3 regions of the Paraburkholderia sp. J69-1 genome follow, and region 3 is predicted to be linked to each of the others. Evidence: riboswitches for the same ligand, from Rfam matches in the RefSeq annotation. Region 3 holds a riboswitch; each other region holds the start of a gene.
The links. A riboswitch is a leader RNA that binds a small molecule or an ion and turns the genes downstream of it on or off. The one in region 3 is predicted to bind glycine.
Positions count from the first base shown of each region.

Region 1: it holds a riboswitch for glycine, as region 3 does, so the genes downstream of both, U5A67_RS24065 (trimeric intracellular cation channel family protein) here and gcvT (glycine cleavage system aminomethyltransferase GcvT) in region 3, are expected to answer to the same signal.
Region 2: it holds a riboswitch for glycine, as region 3 does, so the genes downstream of both, U5A67_RS06455 (D-amino acid dehydrogenase) here and gcvT (glycine cleavage system aminomethyltransferase GcvT) in region 3, are expected to answer to the same signal.

Region 1 covers NZ_CAJMZG010000013.1:207,057-217,574, forward strand. The annotation lists gene U5A67_RS24050 (uracil-xanthine permease family protein) at 1-505, opposite strand, end outside; gene U5A67_RS24055 (sensor domain-containing diguanylate cyclase) at 897-1,928, shown strand; gene U5A67_RS24060 (ABC transporter transmembrane domain-containing protein) at 1,972-3,759, opposite strand; glycine riboswitch at 3,895-3,984, shown strand; partial or broken gene U5A67_RS24065 (trimeric intracellular cation channel family protein) at 4,204-4,855, shown strand; gene U5A67_RS24070 (surface-adhesin E family protein) at 4,866-5,267, shown strand; gene U5A67_RS24075 (TAXI family TRAP transporter solute-binding subunit) at 5,283-6,383, opposite strand; gene U5A67_RS24080 (hypothetical protein) at 6,444-7,454, opposite strand; gene U5A67_RS24085 (hypothetical protein) at 8,305-8,607, shown strand; gene bcsD (cellulose biosynthesis protein BcsD) at 8,950-9,378, shown strand; gene bcsR (BcsR/BcsP family cellulose biosynthesis protein) at 9,452-10,003, shown strand; gene bcsQ (cellulose biosynthesis protein BcsQ) at 10,000-10,518, shown strand, end outside.
Region 2 covers NZ_CAJMZG010000003.1:157,196-167,713, forward strand. The annotation lists gene U5A67_RS06425 (fumarylacetoacetate hydrolase family protein) at 1-640, opposite strand, end outside; gene U5A67_RS06430 (VOC family protein) at 692-1,603, opposite strand; gene U5A67_RS06435 (amidohydrolase family protein) at 1,605-2,633, opposite strand; gene U5A67_RS06440 (GlcG/HbpS family heme-binding protein) at 2,646-3,071, opposite strand; gene U5A67_RS06445 (GntR family transcriptional regulator) at 3,249-3,977, shown strand; gene U5A67_RS06450 (porin) at 4,197-5,306, shown strand; glycine riboswitch at 5,487-5,577, shown strand; gene U5A67_RS06455 (D-amino acid dehydrogenase) at 5,743-7,011, shown strand; gene U5A67_RS06460 (4-hydroxy-tetrahydrodipicolinate synthase) at 6,920-7,882, opposite strand; gene U5A67_RS06465 (hypothetical protein) at 7,884-8,255, opposite strand; gene U5A67_RS06470 (MarR family winged helix-turn-helix transcriptional regulator) at 8,401-8,820, shown strand; gene U5A67_RS06475 (chloride channel protein) at 8,908-10,215, shown strand; gene U5A67_RS06480 (cytochrome c) at 10,249-10,518, opposite strand, start outside.
Region 3 covers NZ_CAJMZG010000004.1:345,489-356,006, forward strand. The annotation lists gene U5A67_RS09815 (L-serine ammonia-lyase) at 1-936, opposite strand, end outside; gene U5A67_RS09820 (alginate lyase family protein) at 1,040-2,182, opposite strand; gene gcvP (aminomethyl-transferring glycine dehydrogenase) at 2,374-5,373, opposite strand; gene gcvH (glycine cleavage system protein GcvH) at 5,444-5,824, opposite strand; gene gcvT (glycine cleavage system aminomethyltransferase GcvT) at 5,906-7,024, opposite strand; glycine riboswitch at 7,135-7,267, opposite strand; glycine riboswitch at 7,303-7,394, opposite strand; gene U5A67_RS09840 (hypothetical protein) at 7,663-8,031, opposite strand; gene U5A67_RS09845 (oxidoreductase) at 8,208-9,257, opposite strand; gene U5A67_RS09850 (UvrD-helicase domain-containing protein) at 9,647-10,518, shown strand, end outside.

The DNA of each region.
Region 1 (10,518 bases), on a different contig from region 3:
GCGGCGTGATCAGGCGCTTGACGAAGGGCAGGATGCGCGAAACGGCCATTTCGACGAACGAACCGGCGATCACCACGCCGAAGATCGCGGCCATCACCGTTTCGACCGGCGTGCCCTGCTTGACCATCAGGCTGCCGCCGGCGATCAGCGGGCCGACGAAGTTGAAGCTGGTGCCCTGCACGATCAGCAGGCCCGCACCCAGCGGACCGAAGCGGCGGCACTGCAGGAAAGTTGCGATGCCCGAAATCACCAGCGACATCGACACGATCAGCGTGGTGTCGCGGCTGGACACGCCCAGCGACTGGCAGATCAGCAGGCCGGGCGTGACGATCGGCACGAGAATGGCCAGCAGATGCTGGAGCGCGGCCACAAAGGCGATGGCGGGCGCGGGGCGGTCGTCGGGACCGTAGACGAGGTCGCGGGCGGGTGCGTCGTCGTGGGTGTGACTGGGGTGAGTAGGGTGAGAGTTGGGTGTGGCGGACTGCGGGGGCGAAGCGGGTTGCATCGGGAAAGGCCGGTTGGAATGAAAGACCGGGATTTTAACGGTTAGGATTGAGGGCACAATCGAAATCGCAAGGCGATCGCCATCGGGGCGATGGCCAGGAGACCCGCCGATGAACCAAAACCACGCAATCGCACGCGCCGCGCTGGCGTCTCTGCCGCCCGAAAGACCGCCGATTTGATGTCCGCCACGGTAGTTTGAATGGGGGCTTCGATCGTATCGATCGATCTGGATTGCTAATTAATTGCCGTGCGATAAAACGCTTTCAGAAAAAAGACGGTGTAAGGCGACCTGCATTCATAGTACAAATGGGCGAAAACAATCGGGTCCCGATTTCGTTAAACTTTGCCCGCCTGCTGCCGTTAAGAGGGCATCGCACTCAATTGAAGCTCTCGTGTCCTCGCTCCTCGGCTCCGATCGTCCGGCCTCGCGCCCGCAGCTTGCCCTGACCGGCTTCCATCCGACCCATGCGGAACCGTCGGTCGTCGAATGGCTTCTGCATGACGATCAGGTCATGCGCGAATGCTTCGGCCACGCCACCGGCATCCTCAAGTTCGTCACGGGCGCGGCCTATACGGCGGTCACGCTGCTCGACGCTTCGCATCAGCACTTTTGCGGCGATCTGGGCGCGCTGGTGACGAACACGCCGCGCGAAAGCTCGTTGAGCGAACACGCGTTGCGCACGGGCAGTGTCTTTGTGGTCGAAGACACGCTCGAACGCGATGACGTGCAGCGCTGCGCGCTCGTGCAATATCCGCCGCATGTGCGCTTTTTCGCCGCTGTGCCGATCCGTCTGCCCGATGGCGAGCCGATCGGCGCGCTGTGTGCAATGGACCCGCAGCCGCGCCGCATGGACGACAACGCGCGCGGCGTGCTGCGTCATCTCGGCGAGATGATCGAGAACGATCTGCGTCTGCGCATGGCGTCCGCAGTCGATCCTCTGACGCAACTGTTCAACCGCCGCAGCACCTTCGAAAGCGTCCACCGGCGCTGGCAGGGCGCGCGCGACGGCGAGGGCGTGGGATCGGTGATGGTCGATATCGACTGGTTCAAGCAGTACAACGACAACTACGGCCATCCGGCCGGCGATGTGTGTCTGCGCGCGGTGGCCCAGGTGCTGCGCGATGCCGCCGACGAACACAATATGATCGCGGGCCGCGTGGGCGGCGAAGAATTCGCACTGTTTTTCACGGGCATCGAGCGCGCCGAAATGGGTCTTGCGCTGGAGCGCGTTCGCGCGGGTGTCGAGCGGCTTGCCATCGAGCACCGTGGCTCGCCGCTGGGCGTCGTGACCTTGAGCCTGGGCGCGACGCATGTCTGGCGCAATGGATCGGGCGATAACGGTTATCGCGAGGCATTCAGCGCCGCCGATCACGCGCTTTACGAGGCGAAAGATCGCGGGCGCAATCGCATCGAAATGGCGTGATGCTGCCGCGCGCATCACGCACTCCTCCAGTTAATTCGGAACGCTAACCGATATTTGCCGGTAGATCGCCCGGGCTCGTTTCGAACTGCAGCGCCGCAAGCTGCGCGTAAAGCGGCGAGCTTTGCAGCAGTTCGGCATGACGTCCCTGCGCGACGATGCGGCCATGTTCCAGCACGACAATGCGGTCGGCCTGTTGCACGGTCGCCAGCCGATGCGCGATCACCAGCGTCGTGCGGTTCTGCGCGGCGTTATCGAGGGCGGTCTGCACGAGGCGCTCGCTGGCGGCATCGAGCGCGCTGGTGGCTTCGTCGAGCAGCAGAACGGGCGGGTTCTTGAGGATCGCCCGCGCAATCGCCAGGCGTTGCCGCTGACCGCCCGACAAACGCACGCCACGCTCGCCCAGAAACGTATCGTAGCCTTGCGGCAATGCGTCGATAAAGCCGGCGGCTGCGGCCATTTCAGCGGCGCGTTGCACTTGCGCGAGGCTCGCGTCGGGCATGCCGTAGCGAATATTGTCGAGCACGCTGCCCGAGAAAATCACCGATTCCTGCAACACCACGCCAATCGACTGGCGCAGCGCGTTGAGCGAGACCTGTTGCGTGGGCACGCCGTTGATCGAAATCTGGCCGGACTGCGGATCGTAAAAACGCAGCAGCAACTGGAACAGCGTGGTTTTGCCCGCACCCGAAGGCCCGACCAGCGCCACATGTTCGCCGGGACGCACATCGAGCGTAAAGCCGTCGAGTGCAGCCACGCCTGCGCGCGACGGATACGAAAAGCTCACATTCTCGAAGCGGATGCCTTCGCCTTGTGCCGGCAGCGGCACGGTCGCGGCGGCTTCCACAACCGGCGAACGCGCGGCCAGCAGTTGCAGCAGACGCTCGGTGGCACCGGCGGCGCGTTGCAGATCGCCCCAGACTTCGGCGACCGCGCCCACCGCGCCCGCCGTGAATACTGCGTAAAGGATGAACTGGGACAACTGGCCCGCCGTCATGCGCCCGGCCAGTACCGCTTGCGCGCCCAGCCACAGCACGAACACAATCGCCGCGAACACGAAAACGATCACCACGGCGGAGAGCCCCGCCCGTGCGCGAATGCGCGTGAGTGCTGTTTCAAAGGCCGTTTCCACTGCGCCGCCAAAGCGCCGCGCTTCGTAATTTTCCTGCGTGTACGACTGCACGGTGGGCATGGCGTTGAGCACTTCGCCGGCCAGTGCGCTTGCATTGGCCACCTTGTCCTGACTCGCGCGCGACAGACGCCGCACGCGGCGCCCGAAAATAACGATGGGCGCGACCACCACGATCAGCGTCGCGATGATATAGGCGGATAGCACCGGACTCGTCGTCACCAGCATCGTCACGCCGCCGATCGTCAGCAGCGCGTTGCGCAAACCAAGCGACAGACTCGTGCCGACTACGGCCTGAATCAAGGTCGTATCCGTGGTTAGCCGCGAGAGTACTTCGCCGGTTTGCGTGGTCTCGAAGAATTCCGGGCTCATGCGCATGACGTGGTCGTAGACCGCGCGGCGCAAATCGGCCGTGACCCGCTCGCCAAGCCACGAAACCCAATAGAAGCGCAGGGCCGTCGCCGCCGCGAGTATCAGCGAGACGATAAAGAGCGCGATGAAATAGCGGTCGATATGCGTGCGCTCGCCGCTCGCGAAGCCGCGGTCGATCAGATATTTGAACGCCACGGGCAGCGCGAGCGTGGCGCCCGCCGATGTCAGCAGCGCGAGAAACGCCAGCGCCCAGCGCCCCGCATAAGGCCGCAGGAAAGGCAAGAGGGCGAACAACGGGGTGATGCGGGCGGAGCGGGGAGCGGCGTCTGGCATGGATTTCCTCGCCCTCGCGAGAGGGCATCGATGGGCGTTGAAACGCGATTATCGTTCAATGGACTCCAGGCCGTGCGCGGACATCGCATCGTCGCGTATTTGACACGAAGCTTTATCGACACCGATAATTGCGCCGACTCTTTCGTGGGAGAGAGAGGCCATCTGTGCCTCCGCCGAAGGCGCAAGCTCCCGGAATCGCTCAGGCACATGTACCACGAGAGAATTTCGCCGACTGGAGAGAGGCTGCGATTCACGCGATCGATGCGCGTGCAAGGATCGCGGTCCACCGAAGGGGCAGGCTCGTAACGAGCCCAAACTCTCAGGTAAAAGGACAGAGGGAGAGGCTTTCGAGGTGTGCATCGCGCACCCTGTTCTTTTCCAGGTTCTTATGCTTTTTCTGCTGTTGTCGTTCCCGCTGCCGCTCGTTTTACCGAGGTGCGCAGCATGCTGAATTACATCTATCTCCTTGCCATTACCGCCGAAGCCATGACCGGCGCGCTGGCCGCTGGCCGCCGCAAGTTCGACGTGTTCGACGTGTTTGGCGTTCTGGTGATTGCGTTCGTTACCGCACTGGGCGGCGGCACGGTTCGCGATATCTTTCTCGGCCATTTTCCGGTCGCGTGGACCCAGCATCCCGCTTATCTGTATCTCGTGCTGTGCGCGGGTTTGCTGACGATGCTGATCGCGCCATATCTTCGACATCTGCAAACGATATTTCTCGTACTCGATGCAATGGGTCTGATGGCGTTCACCTTGATCGGCTGCAATGTCGCTTTGACGATGGAATATCGCGTGCCGGTCGTGATGATGGCGGGTCTGGCGACGGGCATCGTCGGCGGCATATTGCGCGATGTGCTGTGCAATCGCGTGCCCATTGTGTTTCGCCACGAGATGTATGCGAGCGTTTCGCTGCTGACGGCGGGGCTTTTTCTGCTGTTGCGCAGCGCCGGCGTCGATACCGATCTGAATACCGCCATGAGTTTTATGGCCGGTTTATCCTTGCGCCTGACCGCGCTGGCGCGGTTGGCGTTTGCCGGTTTTTGCACTGGCTCAACGCAGCAATGCAGGAGGAAAGCGTGGCGCGTTGCACGATTGATTCCATCGCAGTGAGCGTCGGGAAATTCGCCGCCACGACCGGCTGCATGGGTTTGCTGTTTTACGCGGCTGCGGCCCACGCCGTGCAGTGGCGCGTGCTCTCACACGATTCCGGCGCGACGATCTATTACGACGCTTCCTCGATTGCCGCCGAAGCAGGCATCGTCAAGGTGTGGACGCGCACAGAGTTCGACCCGCCCAATCTGATTGGCGCGAAGCAGGAAACCCACGATCGCGCCTTATTCGCGTTCCGCTGCACGGCGCGCAAAGTTGGCCTGGCGAGCCTGCTGGCCTACGATGCGAACGGCGATGAAATCGCGCGGGCGGTCGAACCGAAGATTCGTTTCGAGCAGGTCGACCCCGTGGGGCCGGCCCGCACGTTGATGAAGATCGCCTGCGCTTCGCGTGGATGAAGCCTGCGTTTCGCTTCACTTGCCGCAAAGCAGCAGCAGGCGCTCCTGATCCGAACACGGCCGGCCATTGACCACCTGCGCGGGGGCGCGTGGCTGCGCGCCCGCACCGGCGGCCGCCTGCGTCGCGGCGCGATGCGCGAAGCACGCCTTCAGGCGCCGCTCGACCGGCTGATAGTATTGCCATCCCCTACCGAGTCCAGGCAGTTCCAGCTTGACCTGTTTCCATTTCGGATGGCCGTGCTCCTGCAGATTGTCGAAGTTCACGCAGAGCGAATCGGCAAAACGCCGCAGATTGCCGACCGTATCGCGCAGGTTGTAATCGTAGGTGACGAGAAAGGCTTTGACCGTCCACGTCGGCACATCTTCCTTGAGCCAGTTCGGGTAGCTGGAGGTGTGAATCGTCGCGGGGAAATAGGTTTGTTTCGCGCGCGCGGTTTCCGGCGCGGCCGGATCGACGTGCAGGAAACGGATCTGCTGCAGCAGATTCGGATTCATGTCGGTAAAAAGTTTCGCGGGCTGACCGGCGACGATAATCGCCACGTCGATCTTCTTGACGATCAGCGCGGCCAGCGCATCTTCGTTGCTCAGATGCTGCGCGTTCTGATCGGGAATCGGCTGGCCGAACATCAGGCGATACAGCGTGGTGGCCGATTGCGCCGTGCCGCTGCCGATCAGCCCGACGCTCATGACCTTATCCTTGATCTCGTTGATGCTCTTCATCGGCGAATCATTGCGGACGACGAAATAAATCTCTTCGTCGTAAAGCGGCATGATCAGACGCAATGGGCGAATCGTCGTGCCGGCGTCCTGATTGCCGGAATTGGCCATATCGACATAAGCCTGATAGACATCGGACTGCACGAGCGCGAGTTTCACGCCAGGCTCGAAACGCATGCGCTGCACGTTTTCCGCCGAGCCTTTCGAGGGCAGCACTTCCAGATCGATGCCTGCGGGCTGCGCGACCCATTTGGCGAGATCCTGGCCGATCTGGATATACGTGCCGCGTTCCGGCCCGGTCGTGATCTTGTAGTGCGCGTCAGCCGCAGCGGCTATGGCGAACGCCGAAAAGAGCAGGGCGATCAACCCCGCCATTGCCGCTAGAGTCGTCTTCAGCATGGTCACTCTCCCGCATTGGATGTGATGGACGGCAGATTGCGATCGGGTTGGGGCGCGAGGTCATTGGGTATTGCCGGGCTGTGCAGGAGACTTCCAGCCGTTTTGCAGAATGGCGCGCTCGCGCGCATCCGCGCCGCTGTCGTTCGCGGCGGCGGGCGTGTGTGTCGGGTTGGGCGCGCTGGCTGCAGGAGCCGCAGCGCCCGATGCAGCCGGTGCCCAGGCGGTCGACAGAATCGCGCGCTCCATCAACGACTGCGCCTGCTGGCTGCTCGAATCGATGGCGAGCGCTTCGGAGGCCTGTTGCTGCACGCAGCCCCAGTCGCGCTGGTTCACGCAGCGGTCGGCGTTTTGCAGCGCGCTGTCGCGCCGTTGCTCGCGCGCGGCGATGTCGCGCTGGATGGCCAGCGCGTCGCTGTTTTGCGCGTCGTGTGCGAGTGCGGCTTCGTCGGCGGCTTTTGCGTCAGACAAATCGTTGGTCGCGAGACCGGCGTGCGCCGCGCGCAGGCTATCGGGCACGTCCTTGAATTGCGGTACGGCGACGGGCTTGGGAACGTCGGCGGGTGGGGTATCGGCGCTCGAATTGGTGCTTGTCGAATTGGTGTCGGTCGAACTCGAACGGCTGCGTGGCAAGTAGGGCAAAATCTTTCCGACCAGCGAATGAATGCCCTGGCCTTCGCCCGCATCGCCCGCGTCACCTGGCTTGCGCGCGCCGCCAAGCATCAGATACGCCGCATACGCAAGCGCCAGAAACAGCAAAACAAGCAAGAGGATTTTAGGGAAGGCGCGCCGCTGGATTTGCCCGGGTGCGTGTTCGAGCGCGGCGTGGTGCTGGTAGTCGGCCTTGATGGTGGGATGATCCGCGGGCGTCACGGCATTCTGCGCAGGCGGCGCACCGGCGCTGCTGCCGGACGTCGCGACAGCTTCGGAGCGCGAGCGCACGCGCAGCGCGGCGCGTTCGAGCGGACGGCTCGCCCCGCAGTACGGGCAGCGATCGACGTACTCCTTGAGCACGCCGCCGCAATGCCTGCACGCGGCGGGCAGACGCTGGGCACGGGTAATGTCAGCTGACATGCAGTAGCCCCACCGTGATGACGATGCTGCTTAGGCACGGTCAAGTCGGCATGCTCAGAATCGTCGTTGATGCGATCGCCGGGCAATCGCGAAACTCACGATCTACATGCGCAGGAAAGCGGAGGGGCCGGACCGCGCGCCACCGCCTGTAAGAAAATATGGGTGGTTTCCCACATTGAGTCAATGGCCGTTGTTACCTACCGCACATAAGTATCGATAAGGCGGGAGCCGCGACGCTCGCACGGCATTTGTTCATAGGAATGACGCGTTGCTCGCGTAATCGCGAATCAGATAGATTTCTTCAGAATTCATCTGCAAACGTTTGCAATGAATCGATGCAAACAATCTCATGGCTCATCGCGGGAAATTCATCAAGCCGTTGCATGATGGTGATATGTAAACTCCGGGAAGTTTTTCGAATTTTTAAATTGGCCGAAGATGGTAAGCAGTCCGTTGCATGATAGTATTTTCATCGACTGCAAATTCATGCGGCATCGGTCATTCAAAGGCTGGGCGCAATCGAAATGCGAATATTAAAGCTGCCGCTTCGTTCGAGACGGCAGCTTTTTTGTGCACGCATCGGCGCGGGGAAGTTTGTCGATGTGTGTTCGGTCCAGATGATCAGACTGGCAATCTGGACGCCAGCTTATAAAAGATAATCCAGTTTGACCTCATGCCTCGCACGCATGCCGGGTCACAATAAAAAATGAAAACGACCGAATTCATGTTTCGTATTCCGGGGCACGGGAACGAAGCATTGCGCTACAGCGTGATTGTCGTATCCGGGATCAGTGTTGGATTCATTCGAATCGGCTCTGCAGAAAAGCCTTTTTCGCTCTTGGTGCCGCGCGTGCATGACGAAACGTTTGCGCATGTTCCCGCCGAACATCTCGCGCGACTGGCCATTGCCCAGGCGATCTATACGGAACTGTTCGACGCGCATCCGCCAGGCGCCATCGATCTGGACGTGCACGGGCCGCTCTGGGACGGCGATCTGGAAAGCGGGCAATGGCGGCATGACAGTGCGCAGGAGGCGGCTGCGCCTGTTGCGTCGCTCGACTACGTGCAGTCAGAACCGGCGCAGAAAGCCATATTCGTCGCGCCGAGCGAGCCGCTTCTGGACCCGGATGTGGCGATGGCAAGCGGCTCGTAACCGAACACGCAGCGTGATTTGCAGGACTCGTCTGACGAATATGACTGTGCGCCTGGACACTTATATCCTCAGACATTGCCCCTTTTGCATCCGCAAACGTTTTACCGATTATTTTGTCGCGTCGACGTAACAAATCGGGTGCTGTTGCGAGATTAAAAAAATAAACATCGAGAGAATAATCAGTATAATCCGCCCCGCGCGCGTGTTTGAATCGACGTCCTTGCCGGATCATCTCAAGGTACATCGCGCGTATCGTCGGTCACGGCCCGAATGGTGCTCAGGGCCGTTTCTATCAGTTCCGCTTTGCAATGTGCGCCTGCCTGCAAGGCGCACGGATATGTCATGAATTCCATGCCTGCACCGCAATGGCGACCGTTCCTGTCGCTCTTTACGCAAGAGTTGACGCAAAACCTGACGCCCCGGCTCCTGACCCAGCTCATGCGTAGCGCGGGCGAACAATTCGGCCGTCAATATGCGCTCGCGCCGTCCGGCACGGTGGCCGAGATGCAGGCGGCGATGAATCGGGTCTGGAGCGAGTTGGACTGGGGTACGGTCGAAATTCGCGAGGCGCAGGACTGGCTGGTGCTCACCCATTACCACGCGCCGCTCAAGGCGGCGTTTGGCCCGGAGAATCTTCCATGGGCCGGGGCGTTTCTGGAAGGCGCCTACGAAGCATGGATGCATCAGCTGGGTGCCGATTCGCAATTGCGGATCACCACGGCCGGACCGGCGGATGCATCGGGGACGATGGTTTTTCTATTCGGCAAGTAAAGAACAGCAAGTTGTGCGAGAGGCGCGTGGCGCCGGTCGGTGGACCGCACAACGAATACGACGGGGTCGGCGCATGAGCGGTGCATCGGACATTGCGAATCTCTTCGAGGTAGCGGGCGGAAATCCGGCGCAGTACCAGGAAGTGGAAAGAACGGAGCAGATGCAAGGCTCGCGTGGCCCGTGGTCCGCGTCGGATACGACCGATGCCGATGCCGCCGCGCAGCCGCTGTTCGCGTGGACGCTGCCCGATGCCGCGTCCGAACCGCCGCCGGTCGTGCCGGAGGCTGGCGACGCGGTGGTGCTGCAGGCGCAGGTGCAAGCGCAGGTCCAAGCTCAAGCGCTGCCCGAAACTGTTGCGATCGAGCCGCAGGTTGCCAGCGCTGCGCAGCCGGAAATCGCGCCGCAACCGGTCATCGTTCAGGCTGAATCCGCCATCGTCGAGACTGACACTGTAGCCGCCGCGCCGCTGTCCGCTGTCGAAGCGCCCGTAGTGGCGCCCCAGCCGGCCACACCTCAGCCGGGCGCATGCGCCGCCAGTCAACCGGCGCCGCTCGGCAGCGTGTTCGCACGCCTGCTCGCGCGCAGCGAGCCGCGTTCCGATGCCTCACCACGCGGGACGCCATGATCGTAGTCGCAGTCGTTTCCGCAAAAGGCGGTGTGGGCAAGAGCACGATAGCGGCCAACCTGGCTGTCGAACTGACCCGTCGCGCCCGAACGGTGCTGGCGCTCGATCTCGATCCGCAAAACGCGCTGCATCTGCATTTGGGCGGCAAGCCGGAGGCTTACTTCGGCCTGTCGCGCGCGAGCGTGGGCGACACGAGCTGGCGCGTGGTCTGCGAACGCACGGCATCGGGCGTGAGCGTGTTGCCTTTCGGTCAGCTAAATGAAAGCGATATGCAGGCCCTGGAGCGCCGTATCGCCGACGATCCGTACTGGCTCTCGCGCCACCTGCAGAGCCTGAAGCTGCCCGACGACGCGCTGGTGTTGCTGGACACGCCGCCCGGCGTATCGAATTTTTCGCGTCAGGCGCTGGGCGTGGCCGATCTGGTGATTTCCGTCGTGCTCGCCGATGCCGCGTCCTACGCAACGCTGCCGCAGATCGAAAATCTGATCCGCCGTCACCACGGCAAGCGCGAAGCC
Region 2 (10,518 bases), on a different contig from region 3:
GCATCACCTGACCGTTGAGGATCAGACGCAGCGACAAGCCTTCGGCGCCCGGCGGCAGATCGTCGGCGGTCACGAGCCACGGACCGAATGCGCCGGTGCCGTCGAAGTTCTTGCCAATCGTCCATTGCGAAGTGCGCTTCTGATAATCGCGCACCGAGACATCGTTGAAACACGCATAGCCGAACACATAGTCGAGCGCATTTTCGCGCTTGACATGACGCGCGCGCTTGCCGATCACGATCATGAGTTCCGCTTCGTAGTCGAGCTTTTCCGACACGCGCGGACGGATCACCGGATCTTCATGCGCGATCAGCGACGAGGCGCCGCGGAAGAAAATCAGCGGATAAACCGGCTTGAGATTGCCGCCTTCTTTCGCGTGATCGTAGAAGTTGTGACCGAGGCAGACGATCTTGCCCGGCTCCGGCACGACCGGCGCGAGGTCGAGCGAAGCATACGGCGCGCGATGCTCGCCGCTGGCGATGGCGCGCTGCGCCGCCGCGTTCAGATCGACACCGGCCTTGAGCGCGGCGCGCAGATCGGCGGGCACGGAAGGATCGGCTTTGTTGAGATCGACGACGTCGTCGCCATCGATAACGCCAAGACGCGTGGTATCGCCCGAACGGAAAGTAACCAGTTTCATGATGTTTTATCTAACCTTTTGAATTGATCTGTTATGCGAACTATTCTTTATTCAGCTTGCGTCGACTTGCGCCGGGCGAAAGAAGATGGTCTTTTGCGCGGTCTTCAGCTTGTCGGACGGGTGACGGCCCACGCCCCATTGATCGATACGTCCCGGCGGCCACTTCCAGTCTTCCGGGCCGCCCGTGGGATAGCTGTCGTCCACCTGCTGCACTTCGGCCGTGTATTCGATAACGAAATCGAACGGTCCGAGAAAATAGGCAAACACGTTGTTGCCGGGACCGTGACGGCCCACGCCCCACTCGATCGGATAACCCGCATCGTTCATGCGGCCGCCGCCGCGCATCACCGAATCCAGATCCGGCATCACGAAAGCGATGTGATTGAGGCTGTTCTCCTGCGCATCCGCCAGCGCGATGCTGTGGTGATCGCTCGAACAGCGCATGAAGGCCATGATGCGCGTGCGGTCGGAAAGCCTGAAACCCAGCGCGTTTTCGAAAAACGCCTGCGCCACCGCCACATTCTCGCTATTGAGGACGACGTGCGTGATCTTGATCGGCCGGTCTTTCACGCTTTCCGTATTCGCATGGCTGCGGCCGCCCGCGATAAAGCGCAGCACACGGCCCTGCGGATCGAGTGCTTCGAGCATCGTGCCCGCGCCCGGCATGGTCGTGGGCGCAGGACCGGAAACGATCTGGCCGCCATGCTCGACAATCGCCTGCGCGAGCGTATCCAGATGCGCCACTTCGGCCACGCTGAATTCGACGGCGCGCACATCGGCGCGATCGCTTTGTGTCAGCGTGAGAATGTGATGCGTCTCGCCGGTGCCGCGAAAATAGACTTTTTCCGGACGGCGCGTGAGTTCGGTGAGATGCCAGGTGTCCGCGTAGAAGCGCGCGGCCAGTTCGAGATCGGGCACGCCGATCTCGATGCCTCTGAGGCCCGTAACGAGGCACTGCGTCATGTCATGCTCCATTCCTGATGCCCAGGAAATCCCGGGCGTTGCGATAGATGAGCCGTTCGGCGGCGGCCGCATCGAGGCCGAGCGCCTGCACGCCGCCCACGGGGTCGCGCTCGCGGAACGCGAACGGGTAATCGGTGCCCAGCATCACGCGCGTGTCGCCGAAGGTATCGACGAGATGGCGCAAGGTAGGCGTGTCGAACACCAGCGAGTCGTACCAGAGGCGGCGCGCCTGCTCGCGCGGCGTCTGCTCCAGCGATTCGCGCAACGGCGCGAATACGTGGCTGGCCTGTTCCAGACGCGGCAGCAGCGAAGCCAGCGTGCCGCCGCCGTGACTGAAGGCGATACGAAGTTTCGGATGCCTGACGATCAGATTCGATGTGATGGCCGATGCTGCCGCCAGTCCGACATCGGTGGGAAACGCCAGCGCCTGCACCAGTTGCGCCGGACCGACCAGACGCTCCTTGCCGGTGGGCCGCAGCGCATGCACGAACACCGCCGCGCCCAGCGCTTCGCAGGCGGCAAAAAAGGCCTCGAATTGCGGCGCGCCGATGGGCGCACCATTGATATTGCTGCCAATCTCCACGCCCGCGAAACCCGGCGTGAGCATCAAGCGTTCGAGTTCGCGGATCGCCATGTCGACGTCCTGCAACGGCACCGCGCCGAGCCCCACCATGCGGCCCGCGCTGGCGTCGCACATGCGCGCAATCGTGTCGTTGAGGTATTGCAGCAGCGGCAGCGCGTCGGCGGGCTCCATCCAGTAGGAGAGCAGCTCGGGCATCGGCGAGATGGCCTGGATGGCCACGTTCTGCGCGTCCATATCGGCGAGACGCTTGTCGGTGTCCCAGCAGAGATCGGCGACCGTGCGATAGATTTTCTCGTCGATCACCACATGGCGATGGCAGGCGTGCGCGTCCTGCATCGACGGCCAGTCGCGCGGCACCCGCGCGCCGAGATAGCGCGGGAATTCGGCGGGCACGATATGCGTGTGAACGTCGATGCCGTGGCAGGCGCAGCGATAAGCGGTCTGCATTGCGCGACGCTCCTAGCGGTGTGCGAGGCCGGCTGCGCGCAGGCCTTCGATGCAGATGGCTTCGTCTTCGTCACCGGTGCCGCCGCTCGCGCCGATCGCGCCCACGACCTGCCCGCTAGCCGCGACGATGACCACCGCGCCGGTCTGCGCGATGAACTTGCCGCCGCTCGCGGGCCCGATGGCGTTGAAGAACACCGGGTTGCCGCTCGCGCGTTCGTGCAGCGTGCGCGTATTGACGCCCATGCCGAATGCGGCGGTGGCCTTGCCCTGGGCGATATCCGTGCGAAGTTGCGTGGCGCCGTCTTCGCGTGTCACGAGCTTGACGTGGCCTGCTTCGTCGAGCAACACGAGCGACATCGGCCGCAACCTGTCGCGGCGGGCGGCGCCCAGCGCGGCGGTGGCAATGCGGTTGGCCTGATCCAGCGTCAACGTCTCCATCTTTCCTGTCTCCTGCATGCGTCTAGCGATTCGATCTGTCGATGATCATAATATATACAAAACGTCGATGTCGATAATTTTGTGTATTTACATGGGGAAAACCCCATAGCCTAGCAAGGCAGCAGGAAACATTCGCGGATCGGATATACTTTCTCGCAAACGAAACATTGCAGAGGTGTGAACTTGTCCCGCACAGTGACTTATCCCGCGACACCCGCGGGCGCGGGCGGCGCAAGCGCCGCCACGCTGGCCACGAACCTGTATGACCGCATCCGCGCCGACCTGCTCGACGGCAAGCTCGAACCGGGGCGCAAGCTTCAGATCGAGTTTCTGTGCGACCAGTATCAGGCCGGACAGACGCCCGTGCGAGAAGCGCTCAATCGCCTGACCTCGGACGGCCTGGTGGAGCGGCGCGACCAGCGCGGCTTCGCGGTGGCCGGCATCAGCGCGAGCGATCTGCAGGAAATCACCCGAACGCGCTGCTGGCTGGAGGAAGTCGCGCTGCGCGAGGCGTTCGCAAGCCGCTCGGTCGAGTGGGAAGAGGAAGTCGTGCTGGCCTATCACCGGCTTTCGAAAGTGCCGCGCTCGCTCAGCGACAGCGAGTACAAGGAGAACCCCGAATGGGAGCGCCGTCACCGCGAATTCCATCGCGCGCTGATCGGCGGCTGCCAGTCGCGCTGGCTCATCAACTTCTGCGAGCAACTGGCCGACCAGCTTTATCGCTATCGCCAGCTTTCGGTGCGGCGCGTGTTTCCCAAACGCCATGAAGGCGCCGAACACAAGTCGATGCTCGACGCCGTGGTGGCCGGCGACGCCGCGCTCGCCATCCAGTTGCTGACCACGCACTACCGCCAGACCGCGGACATCATCCTCGCGGACGCCGATCTGTTCCCGCCTTCGCGCTAAGCCGTCCGGCCAGGCGCGCTCCCCGTTTTTCCCCTTCCAGAGCCGTTCCGTGCGCCCTTCGAGGCATACGGAACGCGTTCGCGCGTTTTTCGCCCATCGAATACATAACCTGGTGTTTTCGATAGTTTTGTATATTTTTTGTTGACCAAGCTTCGCTCGTACACAAAACTCTTGTTTCCACAGAGCGCTGCATTTCGACGGCGCCATTCAGGAGACACCGTGAAGCCCCAATCCGCAACCTTCGCCACCACCGCTTTGGTCACGCTGGCCGCCGCCGCGCTCGGCACGCCTTGCGCCCACGCTCAATCGTCGGTCACGCTCTACGGCATCGTCGATACCGCCATCCAGGTCGCCAACACGGGCGGCCAGACCGTCGTGCGCGAAGCGTCCAGTTCCGTCGCGCCTTCGCGCTGGGGTTTCTTCGGCAAGGAGGATCTGGGCGCGGGCTATACCGTCGTCTTCAAGCTGGAAAACGGCTTCAACGTGAATTCGGGCGCGTTGGCCAGCAGCACAGCGCTCTTCAACCGCGAGGCGTGGGTTGGCATCCGCGGTCCGTTCGGGCAGATTCAGGCGGGCAACAACTACACGCCGCTGTTCCTGAGCTACGTGACCTATTCGATCGGCGAACTCAATGCGCTGGCCTGGGGCAACGCCACCAACAATTACGTGTTCGTGCCGGTCGCGCGCACGGCGAACTCGCTGCGTTATGTGTCGCCGGAAATCGCGGGCTTCACGCTGCGCGCGCTCTATGCACGCGGCGCGAACGGATCGGGCGGCGTGCCGGCGTCGCTGGGCGACACGCTTTCGGCTGGCATGAACTTCAAGGCAGGCGCGTTTTCCGCCGATGTCGATTATCTGCAGCAGCGTTTCGCGCCCACCGCCACGCTCACGACCAGCACGCAAGTCGGCACCGGGCGCTATTACCTGATCGGCGCGTCATACGATTTTGGCGCCGTGAAAACCGCCGCGCTTTATCAGATGCACCGCAACGCCACCGGCGTGAGCAGTTCGATTTCGAGCGCCTACGCCACGCCCAATCACGACTTCTACGAAGTGAACGCCTTGATCCGCCATGTTGCGGGCGGTTCGCTGCTGGCGAGCTTCGGCCAGTACTGGCTGCGTTCGGGCGGCGACGGCCACGCGCTCTCGTGGGCCTTGCGCTATGACTATCTGCTGTCGAAACGCACGGGCTTTTATGCGGGCGTGGCGGGCGTGCGCAACCACGGATCGACGGCATTTACCGTGACCGATGCAGCCGGCCCAGGCATCGCCGTGGGCGCGGGCAAAAACATCACGACGGAAATCATCGGTCTGGTGCACAACTTCTGATACGCGGATTAACAGCGATGGCGGATGCCGCGGGCAAGCCGCGCGAATCGGTGCCGCACGCGTGCCGATAGAACGACATCGCGCTGCGCGATAGAAAATCTATCGGCGAAACATCGCAGAGCGAATTTTGAAAAAGCGGTTGCCGTGAGCACTCTGCCCCGCTAATCTTGAGGCGTTCTCACACGCTGCATGGAAGAGATCGTCCTACCGGAACGACGCCGACGGAGCAACCGCCCCGGAAACTCTCAGGCAAAAGGACCACGCAGCCGGAACATCTGGAGAGCGGCGCATCGCAACGATGGCGCCCACCGAAGGGGAGCCTCGCGCGCCGTAAGCACGCAGGCGAAACTCTCAGGTACATGGACAGATGGGGCATCGGCGCCGGTTGCAATCGGCCGGCGATGCCTAATGCGCTTCACGCACTCTGGACCATGTCATGTCACGAATCGCCGTTATCGGCGCCGGCATTACCGGCGTCACCACCGCCTATGCACTCGCACGGCGCGGCCATAGCGTCACCGTTATCGATCGTCACCGCTATGCCGCGATGGAAACGTCGTTTGCGAACGGCGGCCAGCTATCCGCCAGCAATGCGGAAGTCTGGAACAGCCGCGCCACGGTGCTAAAAGGCCTGCGCTGGATGATGCGGCGCGATGCGCCGCTGCTGATGAATCCGCGCCCCAACTGGCATAAATACTCGTGGATTGGCGAGTTTCTGCGCCAGATTCCAAACTACCGCAGCAACACGATCGAAACGGTGCGGCTCGCCATTGCGGCGCGCGAACATCTCTTTTCGATTGCGCAAAGAGAGTCCATCGATTTCGATCACGAACAGCGCGGTATTTTGCACTTCTATGCAACGCAAAAGGAATTCAATGCCGCGACGAAAGTGAATACGCTCTTGCGCGAAGGCGGACTCGACCGGCGCGCCGTCACGCCCGACGAAATCCGCGCTATCGAACCCACGCTTCAGGGCGACTTCTTCGGCGGCTTCTTTACTGAATCCGATTCCACCGGCGATATTCATAAATTCACGCGGGGTCTCGCGCAAGCCTGCGAGCGTCTGGGCGTGGCGTTTCAATATGACACAAGCGTGCAATCGATCGTCGATGCTTCAAGCGGCAAGGTTGAAATCGCTTCCGTGCGCGACGCCTTGCCTTCGACATCCACATTCGACCGCGTCGTGATTTGCGCGGGTGTAGGCAGCCGCGCTCTGGCCGCGCAGGTGGGCGATCACGTCAACGTTTATCCCGTGAAAGGCTATTCGATTACCGTGTGTCTGGACGACGAAGCGAGCCGCGCCTCCGCACCGTGGGTAAGCCTGCTCGACGACGCGGCGAAAATCGTCACGAGCCGGCTGGGCGCGGATCGTTTTCGCATCGCCGGTACGGCAGAAATCAATGGCGCGAATCGCGATATCCGCTCGGATCGCATCGAGCCGCTGGTGCGCTGGGCGCGTGAGCACTTCCCTGCGATCTCGACTTCGCGCGTGATCCCGTGGGCGGGTCTGCGGCCGATGCTGCCCAGCATGCTGCCGAAGGTCGGACGCGGGCGGCAGCGCAACGTCTTCTACAACACGGGGCACGGGCATCTGGGCTGGACGCTTTCGGCGGCTACGGCCGATGCTGTCGCGTCGCTGGTTGACGAAGACGTCGCAGCAACGCGTGCGCCGCTTGTTGCGCAGGCGGCTGCGGCTGGCCGATAAGCGCCCGCAATTCGTCGAGTTCGATGCGCGCCGCTGCGAGGCGGCGCACGAGAGTCTCGTCGGCGGGTGTGATGGGCATGCGCGTTTCGGCGCGCAGGCTTGCGTCGAGCGACATCATCGCCTTGATTGCGCTGGGGTTGGGCGCGGCAAATAGCAACCGTAGAACCGGTTCGAGATGCGCGAATAACTGCGTTGCTTCCTCTGCCTGCCCTGCGTTGAAAAGCTGTTGCACGTGTGCGAGCAGATCGGCACACACGTGGGCGCTCGCCAGAATGCCGCCGGTTGCGCCTGCACGCAGGCAATCGAGAAACGCATCGTCGTTGCCGCACAACATGGCGATGGGTAGCGCGCCGAACGCATCGAAGCGTTCGCGCGCGCATGCCTTGATTGCCTTGATTGCCTTGATATTAGGAATACGTATTAATTCGGAAACTGTCTCCGCAAAAATACCAACCCCAGTTCGATGCGGCACATCGTAAAGCACGATATCGCGCCCGGTGACCTGAGCCGTCTGAGTGAAATGCCAAAGCAGCCCAGCCTGATTCGGGCACAGATACGCCGGCGCACTCACCAGATAGCCGGCCAGATCCCAGACTTCCAGCCGGTGGATTTCATCGACGAAATCTGCCGTGTCGATACCGCCCACGCCTGCGATCACGGGAATACGTCCCGCGACGACTTCGGTAATCGCCTGCATCACCGTGCTGCGTTCGCTGCGGTCCAGCAAGGCCGCCTCGCCGGTCGTCCCCAATGCGACGAGCCCTGCGATTCCGCTATCGACGGATCGCTCCGTCAAGGCTTCGAGCGCGGCCACGTCCACGGTGCCTTCGCGAAACGGTGTCACGAGCGGCAGCCAGATTCCTTTGTACATATCAGTTCGCCTCGCTGTCGTGGCGCGGGCGCAGTGCGCTCACCGTTGCCTCCGGCACGACACCCAGCAGCGTATGCAAGGTGAAGCCGAAATCCTCGGGCGCGATATCGAGCCGGACGATCACCGACTCGCCGCGCTCGCACGTGCGCGTCACATAGACACCTAATGCCGAATGCAGCAGCGCCACCAGATTTGCGCGCGAATCGGCCAGTGTTTTGCCTTCGAGCGCAATATCGAGCCACGCGCGCGGCGCGCGAAACGGCAGAACGGCGGCGCTCGAACGGCGCAGGACAGGAAGCGTCGAAGAAACCGCTACGGAATGAGCGTGTTGCATGCGATTGGGCACGGCAAGCGTGCGTTGTGTCGATGACAAGCAGCGTATCGGGCTTCGCGTAAAGCAGGCGTAAAAATCATGGGCAGCGCCGCAAAGACCGTGAATGCAGGCGCGTGGTAACCTCCTGGCGGCTGGCCGTGCTGGCACCTGTACAGCACAGCCGGCAACGCACCTAGGAGCACAGATGAACCCCGCCAAACCCGCCCGCCCCACGCTTCCGCACAAGCACGACCTCGAAGCCATGTCGGCCTTCCGCTACGACTTGCGTAAATTCCTGCGCGCGTCCGAGGAAATCGCCAATGCCGCCGGCATCACCACGCTCCAATATCAGTTGCTGCTGCATGTCTGCGGCTTCCCGGACCGGCAATGGGCCACCGTGGGCGAACTGGCCGAACGCCTGCAGGCCGCGCCCAACGGCACCGCCGCGCTGGTTTCTCGCTGCGAATCGGCCGGACTCGTGACGCGTAAAACCGATCCCGCCGATCGCCGTCAGGTACAGGTGCATCTCACGCCCAAAGGCGAGTCTTTCCTGCTCGATCTCGCGGCCCAGCACAAGGCGCTGTACGGCGCGTTCCGCTGGGTCTTCGATCAAGCCGCCGAGTAGCACCAGGCCTCGCTTTGCCCGCGCGGCCTGGGTGACGTTAAAATTTATGTCACAATATGCCTTAATCGGCATTTTCCCAGCGCTCTTATGCGAATCCTGACCCTTATCGACCGCCGCGCCATCCTGCGCAGCCAGCGACGCTGGCTCTATTTCGGCATGTTCTGGCTCGGCGCGGTCGTGACGGGTCTCGTCGCGGTGCTCTACGCGCGGCTGATCGACTACGGCTACGACCTGTTCCTGAAGATGACCGCGCACGCCTTCTGGCTGCCGCTGATCGTCACGCCGGCGGTCGCGGCGCTGGGCGTCTGGATAACCCGCCGATGGTTTCCGGGTTCGGAAGGCAGCGGCATTCCGCAGGTCATCGCCACGCTGCATGACGTGCGCACACTCGGCCCGCGTCTGCTGACGCTGCGCATTCTGGTCGGCAAGATCGCGGTTTCATTTCTGGCGATACTCGGCGGCTTCACCATCGGCCGCGAAGGGCCGACGATCCACGTCGGCGCGGCGCTGATGTTCAGCCTGCGGCGTTTCTATCCGGCGCGGCTGCGCAGCATCTATGGCGTCGGGCTCGAACACAAGCTCGCGCTTGCGGGCGCGGCGGCCGGCCTGTCGGCGGCATTCAACGCGCCGCTTGCGGGCGTCGTGTTCGCCATCGAGGAATTGACGCGCAGTTTCGAGCAGCGCACCAGCGGCGTGCTGATTACCGCAATCATCTTTGCAGGCGTCGTTTCGCTCGCGCTGCAAGGCAATTACGTTTATTTCGGCACTATCGCCATCGACGGGCATTTTCCGAATCTGCTCGCGGCGGCCGTCTTGCTCGTGGGCGTGCTGACGGGTGTGGCAGGCGGATTTTTCTGCTGGCTATTGCTCAATACGCCGCGCTGGATGCCGTCGAAACTGCTGACGTTGCGCACGCAACGACCGGTGGTATTCGGCGCCGCCTGCGGGCTCTTTATCGCCGTGATCGGCGTGGCCAGCGGCGGGCATCTGTTCGGCAGCGGCTACGCGGAAGCGCGCAACATGCTCGAAGGACATTCGCAACTCGGTGCGGCTTATCCGCTGCTCAAGATGGCGTCGATGGTGGGTTCGTATCTGCCGGGCACGCCGGGCGGCCTGTTCGCGCCGTCACTGGCGATTGGTGCGGGTATCGGCAATGCCCTGCATATGGTGTTCGGGCAAATGCAATTGCCGATGCTGATCGCGCTCGGCATGGTGGGTTATCTGGCCGCGGTCACACAAAGCCCGATTACGGCGTTTGTCATCGTGATCGAAATGATCAACGGACACGCGCTGGTGCTTTCGCTGATGGCGACCGCGCTGATTTCGAGCCAGGTGTCGAAGATTTTCGCGCCGCCGCTTTACGAGGCGCTGGCGAAGCGCTATATCCGCGCATGAGGACGGTGCAAGCACCGTCCTACTCGCACGCAATTAACGCAGCGCCTTTACATCGCCTGCGGCCACGTTAGCGGCTTGCCCGCCCCACGTCGCGCGCAGATAGTTCGCCAGTTGCGCGAGTTCCTCGTCGCTCAAGGTCGACGCAAACGCCGGCATTGCCTGCATGTTTTCGACGCCCGCGAACTTCTGCGTATCGATACCATCGAGCATCGCCACCAGCAGGTTGTGCGGATCGGCCTGACGCAGCGTGGAATTGCCGTTCATCGCCACCGCAACGTGCGGCTTGCCCTCGCCCGCCAGCCC
Region 3 (10,518 bases):
CGTGAAGCGCACGTAGTAGTGCAGCACGGCGGGGATGATGCCGGCGGCGCCGTTGGTCGGCGCGGTGACGACGCGCCCGCCCGCGGCGTTTTCTTCGTTGACGGCGATCGCGTAGAGGTTGATCCAGTCGATCATCGAGAGCGGGTCCTGCAACGCGCGCTCCGGGTGCGCGGTGAGCGCGCGATAAAGCTGCGGCGCGCGGCGCTTGACCTGGAACGGGCCGGGCAGCGTGCCTTCGGCATCGGGATTATTGATGCCGCAGCCGCGCGTGACGCACGATTGCATCACGTCCCAGATGCGCAGCAGGCCCGAGCGGATTTCTTCATCGCTATGCCAGACGCGCTCGTTTTCGAGCATCAGTTGCGCAATGCTCTTGCCCGTCGAGGCGCACAGCGCCAGCAATTCGGCGCCCGAGCGGAACGGATGCGGCATCTGCTCCACCGCGGACAGCACCTTGGTATTCGGCGCGCCCGCCGTGACGACGAAGCCGCCGCCCACCGAGAGATACGTGCTTTCGCGCAGCGTCGCGCCGGTGGCGTCGAGCGCGCGCAGCTTCATGCCGTTCGGGTGTTCGGGCAGCGCCTGGCGGTAGAACGCGATGTGCTCCTTCATCACGAAGGGGATCGTGTGATGGCCGAGCAGCGCGAGCAGGCGCGAGGTGCGCACGGCTTCGAGGCGTTCGTTGATGGTGTCGGGATCGACGGTGTCGGGCGCATCGCCCATCAGGCCGAGCATGACGCCGCGGTCGGTGCCGTGGCCCTTGCCGGTGGCGCCGAGCGAGCCGTACAGCTCGACTTTCACCGAGGCGGTGGGCGCGAGCAGCCCGTCGCGTTCCAGCCCTTCGGCGAACATCAGCGCCGCGCGCATCGGGCCGACCGTGTGCGAGCTCGAAGGCCCGATGCCGATCTTGAAGAGATCGAAAACGCTTACTGCCATGGGTACTGCTCCTGCTTGATCGTGTCGGTTTTCAGGGGATGCCGCACGGTGCGGTGCGCGGCATCGGACTCAATGCGCCACCGCTGCAACCCATCACGCGCTTCTAGCGCGCCGGCAACGGCAGGCAGACGGCAACCCACGCGGGTGGCGTGGGCGCCAGCTTCAGCGCGATCGGCGTGTAACGGCCGTCCAGTCGCGCTGCAAGGTGGTACAGCTCGGCGGCGTTCCTCGGGTCCCATGCGCCGGTGTAGCCGGGCAGCCCGGCTTCGCGGCGTTTGGCGTCGAACGGCACGCTCGAATGCACGAATTCGTCGTGCGATTTGTCGCCCGTGGCGTAGGGCGTCAACCAGTCCAGCGCGGCCGCCAGCGTGGCGCCGTTGGCGGCGCGCTCCGGCAGCCAGTTGCGGTTGTGGCGGCGCGCGGCGAGCGCGGCCGTCACGAGCGGCTGCAGATCGTAGGTCACGTAATGCAGTGCGTCGCGTTCGCCGAAATCGAGCGTCGAGCCGTCCGGCGAAACGTTGTCGCCGATATGCTCGATAAACAGGCGCTGCGCCGTCGCAATCATCTTGCGGTTGTCGAGCGTGAACGCGATCATCGAAATCAGTTTGACGCGATGGCTCTGCCAGTTGTTCGCGAAAGTGCCCTTGAGCGGGCGCGGCTGCGCATCCACCTGCTGGATGTAGCCGTTGGCGAACTTGTTCAGGAACACCATCGTGGCGTTGCGCGTTTTCACGGGCAGCGCGCTGGCGGTCATGTCGTAGGCGAGGATCAGCCCTTCGAAACGCGTTTCGTCGATGGGATTGAAGCTCGGCTGGTAGGTCGTGACCCAGGCGAGCAGGAAGCGGTCGACCAGCTTGAGATAGCGGTCGTCGCTGGTCGCGCGCCAGGCGAGCGCTGCATTGCGCATCAGGTCGAGTTCTTTCTCGGCCTCCACGCTCTGGTCGTAAATCCCCTCGTGCGGCAGCGTGCCTTCCGTATGCAGCTTCGCAAGCGGATGCGGCGTGTCGTTCACGTGCGACTGCACTTCGGCCACGAGCGCCTTCACGCCCGGATCGGCATTGGTGCGCTCGCTCGTTTGCAGCGCGGGCGCCGCGCAGAAGTTCATCGCCGCGCGCGCCGGTTGCGCCGCGCCCAGGGCGATCAGCCCCGCGCCCAGCAGACAGGCCGCGACGCGCGTGCGCGCCCGGATCGCCTGCGTAATTGATTGAGCATGCCCGGCAAAGGCCGTTTCCACCTTCCGCGCCATGCGCGACTCCCTGGTTCAAGGCTGACAGGTGTGTGATGTTAACGGTTTGGCGGACGTTTGCGGCGGCAAATGTACGTTGCGCAAAAGCCGCCGCGGCCCCGCAAGGGGCGCGCGGCGGCTCGAATGCCTCGCAGCGGGGCCGGCAGGCGGCCACGAGACGGCGCGACAGAGCGTGCGGCGCCGGGCGCGTCTTACTCGCCCGCGCCCTGAGCGGCGGCTTCGTCGGCATATTCGCCGACCGGCACGCACGAACAGAACAGGTTGCGGTCGCCATACGCGTTGTCGGCGCGGCCAACCGGCGGCCAGTACTTGCGCGCCACCAGCGACGCCAGCGGATAGGCCGCCTGCTCGCGCGAGTAGCCGTGCTTCCAGTCGTTCGCGATCACCACGGCGGCCGTGTGCGGCGCGTGACGCAGCGGGTTGTCTTCCTTGTCCGCGCGGCCTTCCTCGACGGCACGGATTTCCTCACGGATTGCAACCATCGCGTCGATAAAGCGATCCAGCTCTTCCTTCGATTCCGACTCGGTCGGCTCGACCATCAGCGTGCCCGGCACCGGGAAGCTCATGGTGGGCGCGTGGAAGCCGTAATCCATCAGACGCTTGGCGACGTCGTCCACGGTGATGCCGCTTGCATCCTTGATCGGGCGCAGGTCGAGAATGCACTCGTGCGCGACCAGTCCGCCCGGGCCGCTGTACAGCACCGGGAAGTGCGGCGCGAGCTTCTTCGCGACGTAGTTGGCGTTGAGGATCGCGGTTTCGGTGGCGGCGGTGAGGTTTTCCGCGCCCATCATGGCGATGTACATCCACGAGATCGGCAGGATCGATGCCGAGCCGTACGGCGCCGCGCTCACCGCGCTGATGCCGTGGCCCTGATCGCTCGAACGCTTGTAGCCCGACGAAAGCTGGTTCGGCAGGAACTGCGCGAGGTGCGCGCCCACCGCGACCGGACCGACGCCCGGGCCGCCACCGCCGTGCGGAATGCAGAAGGTCTTGTGCAGGTTCAGGTGCGAGACGTCGCCGCCGAACTGGCCCGGCGCTGCGAGACCGACCATCGCGTTCATGTTCGCGCCATCGACGTACACCTGGCCGCCATGCGCGTGAACGATTTCGCAGACTTCGCGCACGTTCTGTTCGAACACGCCATGCGTGGACGGGTACGTGATCATGATCGCCGCCAGCTTCGCGGCGTGCTGATCGGCCTTGGCCTTGAGATCGGCGATATCGACGTTGCCTTGCGCATCGCAGGCCACCACCACGACCTGCATGCCGGCCATTTGCGCCGATGCCGGGTTCGTGCCGTGCGCCGAAGCCGGAATCAGGCAGACGTTGCGGTGCGCTTCGCCGCGCGAGGCGTGGTACGCCTGGATGATCAGCAGGCCGGCGTATTCGCCTTGCGAGCCGGCGTTCGGCTGCAGCGAAACCGCGGCGTAACCGGTCGCGGCCACCAGCATCTGCTCGAGCTGATCGACCATTTCGCGATAACCGACGGTCTGTTCGGCGGGCGCGAACGGGTGAATCTGGCCGAACTCGGGCCACGTGACCGGCAGCATTTCCGACGTGGCGTTGAGCTTCATCGTGCACGAGCCGAGCGGGATCATCGAGCGGTCGAGCGCGAGATCCTTGTCCGACAGGCTGCGCAGATAGCGCAGCATTTCCGTTTCCGAATGGTGACGGTTGAAAACCGGGTGCGCGAGGTAGGCGCTTTCACGTGCGAGCGCGGCCGGGAACGTCGCGTTCGTCGCGTTCGCCGCGTTCGTCGCAGCGGCAAGCTCGGCGTCCAGCTTGTCGACCGACGGCGTTTCGCCCGCGAACGCGGCTTGCGCGAACACGGCGAGCAGGTCGGCCAGATCGGCGCGCGTCGTGGTTTCGTCGACGGACACGCCCACGCGCGTTTCGCTCACGCGGCGCAGGTTCATGCCGCGTGCGAGCGCCGCGTCGTGCAGCGCCTGGGTGCGCGCGCCGGCTTCGAAGGTGAGCGTGTCGAAGAACGACGCGTTGGCGAGCGTGTAGCCCAGTTGCTTCGCGCCGGCCGCGAGGATCGCCGCGACGCGGTTCACGCGCAGCGCGATGCGCTTCAGGCCTTGCGGGCCGTGATAGACCGCGTACATGCTCGCCATGATCGCGAGCAGCGCCTGCGCCGTGCAGACGTTCGAAGTGGCCTTCTCGCGGCGGATATGCTGTTCGCGCGTTTGCAGCGCGAGGCGCAGCGCCGGGTTGCCGTTCGCATCGACGGTCACGCCCACGAGGCGGCCCGGCATCTGGCGCTTGAATTCGTCCTTCACCGCGAGATAAGCGGCGTGCGGGCCGCCGAAGCCCATCGGCACGCCGAAACGCTGCGAGTTGCCCACGGCCACGTCCGCGCCCCATTCGCCGGGCGGCGTGAGCACGGTGAGCGCGAGCAGATCGGCGGCGGCGATCACCGCGCCGCCTGCAGCGTGCACGGCCTGGGCGAGTTCGCGGTAATCGCGCACATCGCCGTTCGCGCCCGGGTATTGCAGCAGCACGCCAAAAGCGCCTGCCTGCGCAGCGTCAGCCGCCGGACCGACCTTGACTTCGATGCCGATCGGTTTTGCCCGCGTCTGCACGACTTCGATGGTCTGCGGCAGCACATCGTCGGCGACAAAGAACACGTTCGACTTCGACTTGCCCACGCGCTGCACGAGCGTCATGGCTTCGGCGGCGGCGGTGGCTTCGTCGAGCAGCGAGGCGTTCGAGATCGCCAGACCCGTGAGGTCGACGATCATCTGCTGATAGTTGAGCAGGGCTTCGAGGCGGCCCTGCGAGATTTCCGGCTGATACGGCGTGTAAGCCGTGTACCAGGCCGGATTTTCGAGCACGTTGCGCAGGATCACGGCCGGCGTATGCGTGTCGTAGTAGCCCTGCCCGATGTACGAGCGGAACACCTGGTTCTTGTCGGCGAGCGCGCGCAGGGCGGTGATCGCTTCGGCTTCCGAGCGCGGTTGCGCGAAGGGCCCAAGCGGCAGCGTTTCCTTGCGGCGGATCTGCGCCGGAATCACCGCGTCCATCAGCGCGGCGCGCGAGGCAAAGCCCAGCGCATCGAGCATCGCCTGCTGGTCGGCCGTATCGGGGCCGATGTGACGGGCGGCGAAGGCGTCGTGGGCTTCGAGTGCCGCGAGCGAAATAGCCGAGGGCGAGGTGTTCATCAGACGATCCGGGTGTTCGAGCTTCATGAAATTTCCTGCCGGCGGGCGGCGCGAGGCCCGTCAGGAGCCTCGCGCCGCCGCGCCGATGCGGTTGGGGTTAAGCGCCGATTGCCTTTTCGTAGGCGGCGGCGTCGATCAGCCGGTCAGGCGTGGCGTCTGCGGCGGGCTTGATCTTGAAGAGCCACGAGTCATAGGGCTCGCTGTTGACGTCTTCCGGGGTATCGACGAGTTCGGCGTTCGACGCGACGATCTCGCCCGCGACCGGTGCGTAGATGTCCGAAGCGGCCTTGACCGACTCGATCACGGCGACCGCTTCATCGACGTGGACCTTGCGGCCGGGTTCCGGCAGTTCCAGGAAGACGATGTCGCCCAGCGCCTGCTGCGCGTGATCGGTGATGCCGACGGTCAGCGTGCCGTCGGCTTCGGTGCGGACCCACTCGTGCGATTCGGTGTATTTCAGATCGGCCGGGATGCTCATGGTTGCTCCAGTGCGTGGTTGCTTATAGGGCTTGAAAAGAGGGAGGCGTGCGCGGCGTGAAGCCTGTCTATGCGGACAGGATCAGGCGACCATTACCTTGCCGTTGCGCACGAACGGGAGTTTTACCACGCTTGCGGGAAGGGCCTTGTCACGGATCTGCACCTGCACGGCGTCGCCCGGCTGCACGCCCGCGGGCACGCGCGCGAAGGCGATCGATTCCTGCATCGTCGGCGAGAAAGTGCCGCTCGTGATCTCGCCTTCGCCCTGCGCCGTGAGGACCTTCTGGTGGGCGCGCAGCACGCCCGCGGCCTTGCCGTTTTCCTTATGCAGGATCAGGCCGACGAAGGTCGAACGCGTGCCATTGGCTTCGAGCGCGGCGCGGCCGGTGAAGTCGCGCGGCTCTTTCATGTCGACGGTCCAGGCGAGGCCCGCGTCGAGCGGCGAAACGCCTTCGTCCATGTCCTGGCCGTAGAGATTCATGCCGGCTTCGAGGCGCAACGTGTCACGTGCGCCCAGGCCGCAGGGCTTCACGCCCTGGCGTACCAGCGCATCCCAGAGTTCGCAGACGGCGGCGGCCGGCACGACGATTTCGAAGCCGTCTTCGCCGGTGTAGCCGGTGCGCGCGATCATCAGCTCGCCGAACGGCGTCGCTTCGATCTTCGCGGCATTGAAAGGCTTGAGCGTTTCGGAGGCGCTGCGCGAGGAGGGCGCAACCTGCCAGACTTTTTCGCGGGCGTTCGGGCCCTGCACGGCGACGATCGCCAGATCGCGGCGCGGCGTGATGGTCAGGCCAAAGCCGCCTTCGGCGTTGAGCTTGTCGAACCAGGCGATGTCTTTTTCGGCGGTGCCCGCGTTGACGACGGTGCGGAATGCATCGTCGGCGAAGTAATAGACGATCAGGTCGTCGATCACGCCGCCTTCGGGGTTGAGCATGCAGGAGTAGAGCGCCTTGCCCGGCACCGTCAGCTTGGCGACGTTGTTGGCGAGCGCGCGGGCGAAGAACTCGCGCGCCTTCGCGCCGGCGAAATCGACCACGCACATGTGCGAGACGTCGAACATGCCGGCGTCGGTACGCACGGCGCGATGCTCGTCGATCTGCGAGCCGTAGTTGACGGGCATGTCCCAGCCGCCGAAGTCGACCATACGGGCATTGAGCGCGCGGTGCGTGTCGTTCAGCGGGGTGCGTTTGAGTTCGGTCATGGGGCCTCAGGCGGTCGCGAGGTTTCGTGCGGAATTCACGTGATTTCGCGCGAAAACGAAAAAGGCCATGCAGGAAACGCCGCCGGCACAATGCCCGTGGTCGTTTCCTGCATGGCCCCTCTGTCCTCGATACCTGAGAGATTGCGCCTCGAAAGACGCGCGCCCCTTCGGTGGGCAGCCTGAACGTCCGGGTGCGTTACGATCCGCGCCGCCGTCCTACTGCCGCTCTCCAGAGTTGCGGACCTGAGTGCCGATTCGCCTGTGGCGATCCAGCGGTCCGGCGCGCACGGTCCTTTTGCCTGAGAGTTTGTGGGTTGCCCCTTCGGCGGCGCCATCCGACTTCGACGGCGCGCTCTCCCGACGCGCGCAGCGATTGTGCTGGACGCCGTGGGGCTGTGTCAATCCGGAAAAAATGGGTTTCGGGGCGGCGGGTAGCTACGCGCTAAAGGCTGCGATGGCCGCCTGGCAAGGGTTTGCGCGAGGGCGTTTGTGCTCGCCGTGCTCGCGCAGACGGGCGATTTTTGGCTTGCGATCTGGCCCGCTTGGTTCGTTTGGTTCGTTCGGTTCCAGCGCGCGCGCAAAAGAAAACGGGCCGCGCGAAGGCGGCCCGTTTCGTCAAGCGATGCGCTGCGGCGGATTTATTCGCCGATCGCGCGCGCCGCCGTATCGAGTTCCTGATTCAGCACGTGCTGTTCGTCGCCCGAAATGCCGCCGCCATGCTGGGCGGCCATGTCATGCGCTTCGCCGCGAATGGTGTCGAGACGGTGATGCAGCGCGCCACCCTGGGGCGGCGGGTAGTAGCCCTGATTCACGCGGTTGTCGATGCGATGGCTCAGGTTGTCGATGCGCGCATCGATTTGATGCAGACGGTCCACGGCCACTTCATGCGGATTCGGGCCGCTGCGTACCGCGGGCTGGTTGACGACGCACGCGGCGAGCGTCGAAACCAGCGCGCTCGCGGCGGCGAATTGAACGGTACGGCGGAAGGCACGGTTGATACGGGTCATTGCTTCGACTCTCCTTGTGGTCATTGCTGCTCTTTTTGGCGTTGTACGTCGGCAAACGTCCCGCGCGCGCGGTGCGATGACCGCGCGGCTTGCGGCAGATGTAACCGTTTGTATGGACCTTTCAGCCGCGTCGGCGGACTGCAAGGTAGCGACGCTCTAGCCACAAGCCTCAAGGCTCAGGCAGCACGCGAAAACGCGATCGTGCGGCCTTCGGCTGCGCTTTGCATGGCCAGTTCGACGATCGTCATCACGTCGATGGCGTCCTGCGGGCTCACCGGGAACGGCTGGCCGTCGCGGATCGCGGCAGCCAGCGCGCGGTACAGATCGGCGTAATTGCCGGCTGCGTTGGGCACTTCGCGCTCCGACTCCTGGCCGTCGTCGGCCATGGTGTGCAGGCGGCCGGCCTCGTTGCCAGCGCCGAAACCGGGTTGGCCGGGGCGCAGGCCCGCCTTCAACTGGTCTTCCTGGGTATCGAGGCCGTTCTTCAGGTAGCTGCCGCGCGTGCCGTGGATCGCGAAACGCGGCGCGTAGGCGGCCAGCGCGCTTGCGTGCAGTACGGCGTCGAGACCGTCGTAACGCAGCACGATATGTGCGTAATCGGGCGCGCTGGCGTTGTCGCGGCGCGTGTGCACGAAGGCCGTCACCGCTTGCGGCGCGCCGAACAGGGCCAGCGTCTGGTCGATCAGATGCGGGCCGAGATCGTAGAGCAGGCCGCCGCCGCGCGTGGCGTCCTCGCGCCAGCGCTGACGCACCAGCGGGCGGAAGCGGTCGAAGTGCGATTCGTAATGCGTGACGCGGCCAAGCTCGCCGTTTGCGATCAGTTGTTTGACGGTGAGGAAATCGCCATCCCAGCGGCGATTGTGGAAGGGCGCGAACACCAGACCGCGCTGCTTCGCGATGGCCGCGAGCGTGCGCGCCTCTTCGGCGGTGAGCGTGACGGGTTTGTCGACCAGCACATGCTTGCCGCGCTCCAGCGTGCGGCGCGCGAGCTCGTAATGCGTGTCGTTGGGCGTGGCGATGACGACGCATTCGATGGCGTCGAGTGCGAGCAGCGCGTCGATATCGGGCACGATCGCGGCGTCCGGGTAATCGGCCTGCGCGCGCTCGGCCTGGCTCGTGGCGATGGCGGCAAGCGTGGCAGCGCCGCTATGGGCGATCACGGGAGCGTGGAAGGTCTGGCCGGCGAAGCCGTAGCCCATCAGGCCGATTTGCAGCGGTGCAGTCATGAAGCGCGTCCTCTTTCCAGCGGTTTGCAGAAGGTGATGCAGCGGTGATGCAGCATGCCCGGCGGCAGCGCGGGTAGCGTGGCCGCAGGCGGAGGCAAGGGGCTATTTTGGCACGCACGACGCCGCGCGTGGCGGCACGCAAGGGACAGATGAGCCGTGGCGAGCGGGCCTAGGGCGGCCATTAGCGGGGTGACATCGGCAGGGCGGCCGGGCGTGTTAACATCGCACCTCTCGCGCGAGAGGCCCGGCGCGCTGAACCAGCCGCGCCCTGGTTGTTTCGCCTCTCGCCCGCGCGGCTCGCCGCGTCTGCGCCGTCCAGCGTCGCAGACAGCGCGAACGAAGCCCGCGCCTCCCAGCCGTAACCACCCGTTTTTCACTTCCAGGCAACGATGTCCGCAGGTCTGAACCCCGCCCAAAACGAAGCGGTGCGCTATCTCGACGGTCCCTGTCTCGTGCTCGCCGGCGCGGGCAGCGGCAAGACGCGCGTCATCACGCAGAAGATCGCGCACCTGATCGAAGCGAAAGGCTTCGAACCGCGCCATATCGCGGCCGTCACCTTCACCAACAAGGCCGCCGCCGAAATGCGCGAGCGCGTGGGCAAGCTGCTCGAAGGCAAGACGCTCACGACGCCCGGCAAGGAAGGCCGCAAGGTGCCCGCTCATCAGCTCACGGTCTGTACCTTCCACTCGCTGGGCGTGCAGATCTTGCGTCAGGAAGCCGAGCATCTGGGCCTCAAGCCCCAGTTCTCGATCATGGATTCGGACGACTGTTTCTCCATGATCCAGGAGCAGGTGGGCTCGACCGATAAGGGTTTTATCCGCAAGATCCAGTCGATCATTTCGCTCTGGAAGAACGGCCTCGTGATGCCCGAGGAAGCGCTTGCGACCGCGTCGAACGAAGACGAACACCAGGCCGCCATCGTCTACCGCAACTACATGGCGACGCTGCACGCCTACCAGGCGGTGGACTTCGACGATCTGATCCGCCTGCCCGCCGAGCTGTTCGCGAAGAACGAACAGGTGCGCGAGCGCTGGCAGAACAAGCTGCGCTACCTGCTGGTCGACGAATACCAGGACACCAACACCTGCCAGTACGAGCTGCTCAAGCTGCTGGCGGGCCCGCGCGCGGCGTTCACGGCCGTGGGCGACGACGACCAGGCCATCTACGGCTGGCGCGGCGCGACGATCGAAAATCTGGCGCAGCTCGGCAAGGATTATCCGAAGCTGCACGTCATCAAGCTCGAACAGAACTACCGCTCGAC